One region of the Bariatricus sp. SGI.019 genome, then DNA from elsewhere that is predicted to be linked to it. Evidence: riboswitches for the same ligand, from Rfam matches in the RefSeq annotation. Region 1 holds a riboswitch; each other region holds the start of a gene.

Region 1 (3,263 bases):
GAGTTTTGTAAAATTAATCATTATGCCGATGTTATTAATTGGACTATTGAAAATGTTTTCGGTGGAAGATACGGTTAAGACGGTTATTGTATTGGCGACTGCCTGCCCAGTGGGAGTGACAGGAAGCCTGTTCGCACTTCGTTACGGAAAAGATGCCATATATGCATCAGAATTATTTGCAATGTCGACGATTATATCAATTGTAACAGTGCCGCTTATGATGCTGTTTTGTGGCGCGTAGGGAGGAATAAAAATGGAATTGATCAAATTAGAAATGACCCCAAAGGAACGTACAATTGCTTATGCACAAGGAGAGGAAGTAGATAGAATCCCGACCTCTCTTAGCGCAAGTGAGACTGTGCCGCCCTTATATGGAATTCCTATTAGTAAATATTATTTTTCGGCAGATTTGATGGTAGAGGTAGAGAGCCGTCTGGCGGAAGATTTCCATGCAGATAATATGGGAATTGGATTAGGACTAAGAACACTGGTAGAGGCATTAGGGACGAAACTAGAGTATCCAAAGCAAAATGTGTCTTATATTTTAGAACCGGCATTAAAAAGCTTTTCAGATGTGGAGAACATGGAGTTGGTGAATGTGGAAAAAGACGGAAGATTCCCCATTATTATTGAAGCGTTTGAACGGCTACAGGAAAGATTCGGATCAGAACGGGTTCTTGGCAGCGGTCTTGCAGGTCCACTTACAACAGCTGCCAGTCTGATTGGAACAGAAACGTTCTTAAAAGCAACAGTGAAAAATAAAGAAGGTGCACATCGACTTCTTCAATATAGCACAGATTGTATTGTGAAGTGCTGCAGAGATATGAATCAGAAACTGGGAATTAAGTTTATGTTATCAGAGCCAATGGCTTCTCGGGATCTTTTAAGTAAAAGACAGTTTAATGAATTCTTTGTGCCTTATCTGAAACAGGCTGTTAAAAGATTGAACGAATTTCAGGGAGCAACGTCTATTCATATTTGTGGACATACAAAAGACCGGTGGCAGGAAGTGGTTGATGCCGGTGTTTCAGGATTCTGGGTAGATAATTGTGAGAGCTTGAAAGAATTGAAAGAGGGTTATGGCAACAGAATTGCTATCAGCGGTAATCTAATGCCGGTAGACGTACTGAGAAATGGGACGGTTAAAGATATTGAAGAACATGTAAAAAAATGTATTGCAGATGCAGGCGATAATCCTTGTGGATATAATCTGTGCCCTGGATGTACAACCCCGGTAGGAACGCCGAAAGAGAATATGATTGCATTCATGAATGCGGCAGCAATCTACGGAAGAGGGGCGAAAAAAGGCTGTATGCCAAAAGGAATGATAGAAATATAATTCATAGGAATTGTCTATAAAACTATTGGAATTATCAATTGGGATGAAAAGATATTTTATGCTACCATATGAGTAGTAACATATATAGTGATGCATAGGCATTGAAAAGGAAATCTGGTGAGAGTCCAGAACAGCCCGCTCTACTGTATGACAGACGATAACCTGAATACCACTCTGGGATAGAGGAAGGCAGGATTAGAGGGAGAAGTTAAGTCAGGAGACCTGCTATATATGAACGAGCTTATCGGTGGGGAGAAAGCGGTGTGTTTACGCTGCTTTTTCTGCACCGTTTTTTTCTGCTATAAAGCATGTCTTAGGGGTGAGTGAATGGAAGTACAGATTGTATCAGGTTTTTTGGGAGCTGGAAAGACAACTTTTTTAAATAAATATCTACCACTTCTGAAGGGAAAAACGGTAGTCATAGAGAATGAGTTTGGGGATGTGGGACTTGATGGAGAATTGATTCAGGAGGATCTTCCGGTTAAAGAATTGTATGCAGGATGTATCTGCTGCAGTCTGGCGCTGGATTTCCAAAAAGGGATTAAAGAACTTGCAGAGCAGTTCCATCCGGATCGGATTGTTATTGAACCTTCTGGTGTGGGAAGACTTACAGATGTTGTAAAGGCCTGTGGCCGGGCAAAAGAAAAGGAAGGAATAGATCTTAGAATTACCAAATTGATTGTAATATTAGATATTACGGAGTTTGAAGATTATATAGATGGTTTCGGTGCGTTTTACCTGGATCAGATTCAAAATGCAGGACTTATATTATTGAGTAATCTGGAACAGGTGTCAAAAGAGGAAAAGAATCGATTGATTTCGGAGATAAGAGAGGTAAATCCCGATGCTGTTATATATGAAGATGACTGGCGTAAGATGGAAGGCGCAGCATTGTTAGAGCTTTTGGATATGACAGAAGATTATGAAAATAATCCGGAAGATGATATGGAAGAGATCATGATGTCGCCGGCTTTCGCAGATAAGATATTTTCCAGTATGTCAATAGAAAATGCCAGAGAAATGACTGCTCATGAATTAGAGAAGGCGTTGTATGGATTAAAGGATAAAAAATATGGAAAAGTCCTGCGTGCCAAAGGAATTGTAAAAGCAGGGGGTGGAAGAGTGTTGCATTTTGATTTTACACCATCCATTGTGGAAGTGGCAGATATCTCGGATACCGTCAAAGGGACGAAAGTGGATGAGATTATTATTATAGGATGTAATTTGAATGAAACAGCGATTTGGGAGCTGTTTTCTATATAATGCAAGGAGGAAAGCAAGATGCAGGCAAAGGAAGAGTTGTTGCAGAAATTATCAGACTGTGTGTTTGATATGGAGGATGAGGAAGTTGTAGATGTGGTCAAAGAGTATATTGAATGTGGTTATGACCCACAGGAAGGTATGCTGGAAGGCCTGGTTGATGGAATGAAGAGAGCCAGTGCCATGTATGAAGAAGGAGAATACTTTGTGCCGGAACTGATTGTATGTTCTGATGCAATGTATGCTGGAATCGAAGAGTTCCAAAAATATCTGCCAGACACAGAAGACACTAGTATTGGTAAAGTGTTAATCGGTGTTGTAGAAGGAGATACTCATGATATTGGAAAGAATCTGGTAAGAATCATGATGGAGACTGGAGGATTCGATGTTCATGATCTGGGACGAGATGTGCCTTTGGATGCATTCGTGGACTATATCAGAGACAATGATGTAGATATCTTGTGCATGTCTTCGTTAATGACTACGACAATGCCGGGCATGGCTACAGTCATTGAGAAGTTAAAAGAAGCAGGACTTCGTGATAAGGTCAAGATTATGGTCGGTGGAGCACCGGTATCTCCGGCGTTCGCAGAACGCATTGGTGCAGACGGATATACCAGAAGTGCAATTGAAGCAGTTGAATTTGCAAAGAAATTAGTTGGGG
Region 2 (3,263 bases), on a different contig from region 1:
CTGTCAGAGAAAAATATCGCTTTTTTTCGTTTGGAGATGCTATGTTGATCTGTTAACGCATGAAAGGATGGGGCGAGGAAAATGAATTTTTTCCCCCGCCCCATCCTTTTTACATATTCCTGAAGGTATTTGCATAGAATGCCACAAGGAGTGTGATGGTAAGATGAAGATTATGGAGAATCATCCAACTGCTTCTGCGAAGATAGCAGGAAGTGCAAAGTATCCACATCTCAGAGGTAGAGTGGATTTTTATGATACGTTTGGAGGAACGGTGCTGGTTGCATCTATTTATGGGATTACAGATATCAATGGAAAAAGCAGTCAACAGTTTCATGGATTTCATATTCATGAAGGTGGCAGCTGTTCTGGAGCAGATCAGGAGCCCTTTGCAAATGTTGATGGGCATTACCAGTCAGTAAAATCACAGCATCCTGAGCATGCAGGGGATTTGCCGCCTCTGCTAAGTAATAATGGGATTGCGTGGATGTGTGTATATACAGATCGGTTTTATCCTGAGGATGTCATTGGAAAAACGGTAATTATCCATGCGTTGCCGGATGATTTTCATACACAGCCATCTGGTGCTTCTGGAGAAATGATTGCCTGTGGCGAGATTCAGGCACGAGAGAGCGAGATACGGTAAAAATATGGAAATTAAATGGAAATAATATGATTGACATATGGAGTGATAAAAGATATAATTATGAAAACAAATGAAAGAGAGGAACCAAAATGACAGTACAGGAAATGAAAGAGAGAAAGAAACTCTTAGGTTATACGAACGAAATGATTTCAGAACTATCGGGTGTTCCTCTTGGCACAGTGCAGAAAATTTTTGCGGGTGTAACTGCCTCACCACGATATGATACATTGTTGGCTTTAGAGAAAGTGCTGAAAAAAGAAGATAACAAGATGGCTGAATCTGTAAGGGATTATTCGGTGAAAAGACCGGGGGAATATACTGTGCAAGATTATTATGCATTGCCGAAAGAAAGACGTGTGGAGTTAATGAATGGAGTCATCTATGATATGGCGGCACCGTCGAATTTGCATCAATTATTATGTACAGAGATATGGCAGCCAATCAAAGATTATATAAAAAAAGAAGGTGGGCAGTGTATTCCGTTTGTTGCGCCGGCAGATGTTCAGCTCGACTGTGATGATAAGACGATGGTTCAGCCAGACGTGTTTGTAGTGTGTGATCGGAGGAAATTAATTAAGCATTGTACTTATGGGGCACCGGATTTCATTGTGGAAATTCTCTCTGAATCAGGAAGAAAGAAAGATATGATTATAAAGTGTGAAAAATATGCCAGTGCAGGAGTCAGAGAATACTGGATTGTAGATCCGGTACAGAAAAAAGTATTAGTATATGACTTTGAACATGATGAATTTCCAGTAATCTATGGATTTGATGACAAAGTTCCAGTGAGGATTTTTGAAGGGAAATGTATCATAAATTTTGCTGAAATCTATGAATATATAAGTTTTTTATATGAATAAAAAGGGAATAGAAACAGGAAGCAGAAAAGAATTTGACATGCCTGACATAAACCGATAGAATATAGATATTGAGACTGGTTTCACTTTGTGGATGAAAAGGGAATGCGGTGCGAATCCGCAGCAGCTCACTCTACTGTAAGAAATGACGAAACCTGCGGACCACTGTTGTGAGAATGACAACGGGAAGGGCGGGGATTAGGTTTTAGTTTTAAGTCAGGATACCTGCCAGTAATCAGAGTAAAGTCTTACGGTGAGGGCAGGATGATACATAAGAATGGAAAAGTTCTGATTGTATGGAGGGATTGTCGCAAGGCGTCACCTCCTTTTTCTTTCATATGAAAAAGATATATTCATGAATGTAGAAAAAGATGTGACAGGAGAGAAAGAATGGCACAGAAAAAACTTGCCTGGGGTTATACTACGGGAACGTGCGCACAGGCGGCGACGAAAGCCGCGCTGAAGATGCTATTTGCAAAAGAGCAGATAGATCAGGTAGAAGTGGAACTTCCCAAGGGAAAGAAACTTCAGTTGAAGATTCATGATATCAGGATAGAATACCGGGATGAGAATCAAAAGGAGATACAGAGCATATCTTGTGCAGTCCAAAAAGATAGTGGAGATGATCCTGATATCACGAACGGAATCATGGTGTACAGTAAAGTGGAAAAAACAAATACAGGACAGTACATTCTTGATGGAGGTCAGGGAATCGGGAGAGTTACGAAACCAGGTCTGGATCAACCAGTTGGGAATGCGGCGATCAATCGCGTTCCGCGTAAGATGATCTTGCAAGAAGTGGAGGATGCCTGTGAGGAGGTTGGTTATCTTGGGGGCATATATGTTGAGATATCCATACCGGAAGGAAAACGTCTTGCAGCAAAGACTTTTAATCCGAGACTGGGAATTGAGGGTGGTCTGTCGATTCTGGGAACCAGCGGATTGGTAGAACCGATGAGTGAGCAGGCATTGTTGGATACTATTTGCCTGGATATAAGAGTGAAAATAGCGGCAGGAAAAGAATATCTGATTGCGGCACCGGGGAATTATGGCCTGGATTTTCTGAGACAAGCCTATGGGATTGAAGAGCAGGAAGTGGTTAAATGCAGTAATTATATTGGACAGACTATAGATATGGCAATTGATCAGGGAAGTAAAGGTATTCTGCTGGTAGGGCATATCGGAAAACTCATTAAAGTTGCCGGAGGGATTATGAATACCCATTCAAGATGGGCGGACTGTCGGATGGAGATTCTTGCAGCGGCAGCGTTAAAAGCAGGAGTTTCGAGGGAAAAGACCTGTGAATTCCTGGATTGTATGACAACAGATGATGCATTGGACAGATGCACAGTTTCTGAGCGAGAAAGGATTATGGGGCAGATAATGGAGCGAATGGAGCAGTATTTGAATTACCGGGCAGCAGGTGAGCTTCAGATTGGTGCGATCACATTTTCCAATATATATGGTATTCTTGGAAAGACCAGCCAGGCAGAACATCTGATAGAAAAATATAAAGTTAGGGTCAAAAGCGTATGACCTAGCATCATATAGTAATAAAGACACAAGGAGAATGAAGATGGCAGGAATCTTATATGGAGTTGGCGTAGGCCCCGGAGATCCGGAGCTTTTAACAGTAAAAGCATTGCGAGTTATTCGAGAATGTGATGTGATTGCGGTTCCGGGCAGGAATCCGATGGAAACGGTTGCTTATCAGATTGTCAGGGAAGCGTATCCAGAGATTGAACAAAAAGAGCTGTTGGGGA
Region 3 (3,263 bases), on a different contig from region 1:
CAATATGTATTGAAATCCTGTGAAGATGAGGAAGGGAAAATGATTCATACAGATAATCAGGACGTAGAGGAATTCTGTATGAAAGCATTAAAGAAGACAGGGGATGAATTGGATGAAGAAGTGTCCATTTATGGCATTCGGGATAACAGCAGATATATCCAGATTGAAAACTTATCAGAACTTGAAGAAAATGAAGTGTACCTTTCACGACCATTCAGTGAGAAGTATAACCTGAAGGTGGGAGATATCATTAAGCTGGATGAAAAATATGAACATAAGCAGTATCAGTTTAAAGTATCAGGAATTTATGAAAAATGTCAGAGTATTGCAGTTTTCCTTCCGATTGAAAAATATCGTTCTTTATTTGAACTGGGCAAGGAGGAGTTCACCGGATATATCTCAGACACAGAGATTACCGATATCGAAGAAGATAAAATCGCGACAGTTATTACGAAAGAGGATATTACGAAAATGTGCGACCAGTTAGATCATTCTATGGGAGCCTATATGCAGTATTTTCAGATTCTGTGTATCCTGTTATCTGCAGTGCTGATTTATCTATTGACAAAGCTTATTATCGAAAAGAACGAAACGGCAATCTCCATGGCGAAGATTCTTGGTTATGAAAACCGTGAGATCGCAAGCCTATATTTGCTATCTACAACAATGGTAGTGGTTGTGGCGGATACCATAAGTGTAATATTAGGTTCTACGGTAATGAAACAGGCATGGAAAATCATTATGTTTAAATATAATGGATGGTTTGCCTTTACGATAGAGCCAATGGGCTATGTGAAGATGTTTTCCTTCGTTCTTCTTGGATACCTGATAGTAATAATACTGGATTTCAGAAGAATCCGAAAGATTCCGATGGAAGAGGCATTAAAAAATGTGGAGTAGTCAATAACCATAGATATTAAAAAACAATTTCAGAGACTTTACATTTTTATTCGGGTGTGATAAGGTATGTTCGATAGGTTCAGACAATCATGGATTGTCTGATGAAAAGGGAAACAGGTGCAAATCCTGTACGAACTCGTCACTGTAAGCGAGGAGTGCAAGGCCAGATAAGTCACTGAGCAATTGGGAAGGCGGCCTTGGATGTGGATCCGTAAGTCAGGAGACCTGCCTATTGAAAAACGGAGTGGGATATGCCCACAGATCACGAGTAACTGGTCGCAACCGATTATAATGGAGATATTACATTTCTGGCAGTGTCTGTATCTGCCGGAAGTGTTGTTTGATTATGTCAGTATTACGTCCTTTTACCATTTTATGGAAAAAGGACGTTTTTTGGCTTTAAGTCATTATACCCTCATAAGTACTGCCGTTATATCCTTTTGTCGGAAATGGACCAGAAATAAGAAGGAGGAACAAGATGAAGAAAAGAGTAGTAGCAATCTTGCTGGCAGTTTCCATGGTAAGTGCTCTGGTAATGACCGGATGTTCTAGCAGCAGTGAGGAGACATCCGAAACGGCGGAGGAAACTGAAGAAGTAGAGACAGATGCTGATCAGGAAGCGGCAGATGAAGTAGCTGCATTGATTGATGCCATCTATGTGCAGGAGAGAACAGATGAAACGGATGAACAGTGCAAGGAAGCCAAAGAGGCATGGGACGCACTGACAGATGAGCAGAAGGAATTGGTAGAAGGGGAAAATGCAGATCCGGATTACTTTGGAAGAGATACAGGCGATGCATCCAAAGATGATCCTCGTAATCAGGATGATATTGGTGAAAATGAGATCCTCGTAGTCAGCTTTGGAACCTCTTTTAATGACAGTCGTGTGGCTGATATTAAGGGAATCGAAGATGCACTTCAGGAAGCATATCCTGACTGGTCGGTAAGAAGAGCATTTACGGCACAGATCATTATTAACCATATTCAGGCGAGAGATGAGGAATGTATTGATAATATGGATCAGGCATTGGAACGTGCAGTTTCTAATGGAGTGAAAAATCTGGTGGTACAGCCGACGCATCTGATGCATGGCGCAGAATACGATGAGCTGATGGAATCTGTAGAAGCTTACCAGGATCAGTTTGAATCTGTAAAAGTTGCAGAGCCTTTGCTTGGAGAAGTCGGAGAAGATGCAACGGTTATCAATGCTGATAAAGAAGCGGTTGCTGAAGCGATTACTTCTGAGGCAGTGGAAACAGCAGGATATGACAGCCTGGATGCTGCAAAAGAAGATGGCGCTGCATTTGTATTTTTGGGACACGGTACCTCTCATACTGCAAAAGTATCTTATAGCCAGATGCAGACACAGATGAATGACCTCGGATATGACAATGTATTTATCGGAACGGTAGAAGGCGAACCGGAAGAAACGGCATGTGAAGCTGTTATAGATGCAGTTGCCCAGGCAGGATATAAGAAAGTAATCCTTCGTCCTTTGATGGTTGTTGCAGGAGACCACGCTAATAATGATATGGCAGGAGACGATGATGACTCCTGGAAGAGCATGTTTAATGCTTCCGGAGAATTTGACAGCGTAGATACACAGATTGCAGGTCTCGGAGAGATTGAAGCGATTCAGAATCTTTATGTAGCACATGCTAAAGCAGTAATTGGCGAGTAGGAGTTATGAAAATGAAGAAAAGGGTAATCGCAGTTCTTGGAATACTTTTGCTTTCATCTGCGCTTGTATTTGGATGTTCTGGAAAGAATGATACTCAGGATACGGATGCAAAAGAACAGGTAGAAGAAACAGACCAAAAAGAGGATGTAGATACAGAGAGCAGCAGTGAAGCAGATGCTGGAATAGAGGATGGTACTTATTCCGCAGATTTTAATACAGACAGCGGAATGTTTCATGCCAATGAAGCCTGTGAAGGAAAAGGTACTTTGACGGTAAAAGATGGAAAAATGACAATACATGTTTCTCTGGTATCAAAGAATATACTGAATCTCTATCCTGGGCTTGCTGAAGATGCTCAGAAAGATGGGGCAGAACTTCTGGAGCCTACGGAAGATACTGTGACGTATAGTGATGGCACGACAGAAGAAGTGTATGGATTCGATATTCCAGTCCCGGCATTGGATGAAGAATTTGATCTTGCGTTAGTAGGAACAAAAGGAACTTGGTATGATCACAAAGTCAGTGTTTCCAATCCAGAACCGGTTGAAGGTGAGTAAAACGAAAAATGACTTTGAAGCAGTTAAATATTGGACGATCTGGAACTTTATCCTTATCCGTCTTTTGAACAGGGAGAGCATACTCTTTAAAAGGAAAAGAGCACGAACTGCTTCATCGTAATTTT

Evidence for each region. Region 1 has a riboswitch for cobalamin ahead of ACQRD1_RS00195 (CobW family GTP-binding protein). Riboswitches for the same ligand answer to the same signal wherever they lie in the genome.
Region 2: another riboswitch for cobalamin. It lies ahead of cbiD (cobalt-precorrin-5B (C(1))-methyltransferase CbiD); the one in region 1 lies ahead of ACQRD1_RS00195 (CobW family GTP-binding protein).
Region 3: another riboswitch for cobalamin. It lies ahead of ACQRD1_RS13960 (sirohydrochlorin cobaltochelatase); the one in region 1 lies ahead of ACQRD1_RS00195 (CobW family GTP-binding protein).

Annotation. Positions count from the first base shown of each region.
Region 1 is NZ_JBNPOQ010000001.1:37,057-40,319, reverse strand. Features, by position in the region: gene ACQRD1_RS00205 (AEC family transporter) at 1-241, shown strand, start outside; gene ACQRD1_RS00200 (uroporphyrinogen decarboxylase family protein) at 254-1,339, shown strand; cobalamin riboswitch at 1,408-1,583, shown strand; gene ACQRD1_RS00195 (CobW family GTP-binding protein) at 1,667-2,602, shown strand; gene ACQRD1_RS00190 (corrinoid protein) at 2,621-3,263, shown strand, end outside.
Region 2 is NZ_JBNPOQ010000002.1:153,120-156,382, reverse strand. Features, by position in the region: gene queA (tRNA preQ1(34) S-adenosylmethionine ribosyltransferase-isomerase QueA) at 1-56, shown strand, start outside; gene ACQRD1_RS02070 (superoxide dismutase family protein) at 164-643, shown strand; gene ACQRD1_RS02065 (Uma2 family endonuclease) at 733-1,503, shown strand; cobalamin riboswitch at 1,562-1,747, shown strand; gene cbiD (cobalt-precorrin-5B (C(1))-methyltransferase CbiD) at 1,891-3,036, shown strand; gene cobI (precorrin-2 C(20)-methyltransferase) at 3,077-3,263, shown strand, end outside.
Region 3 is NZ_JBNPOQ010000032.1:7,528-10,790, forward strand. Features, by position in the region: gene ACQRD1_RS13955 (ABC transporter permease) at 1-900, shown strand, start outside; cobalamin riboswitch at 959-1,147, shown strand; gene ACQRD1_RS13960 (sirohydrochlorin cobaltochelatase) at 1,379-2,581, shown strand; gene ACQRD1_RS13965 (hypothetical protein) at 2,593-3,138, shown strand.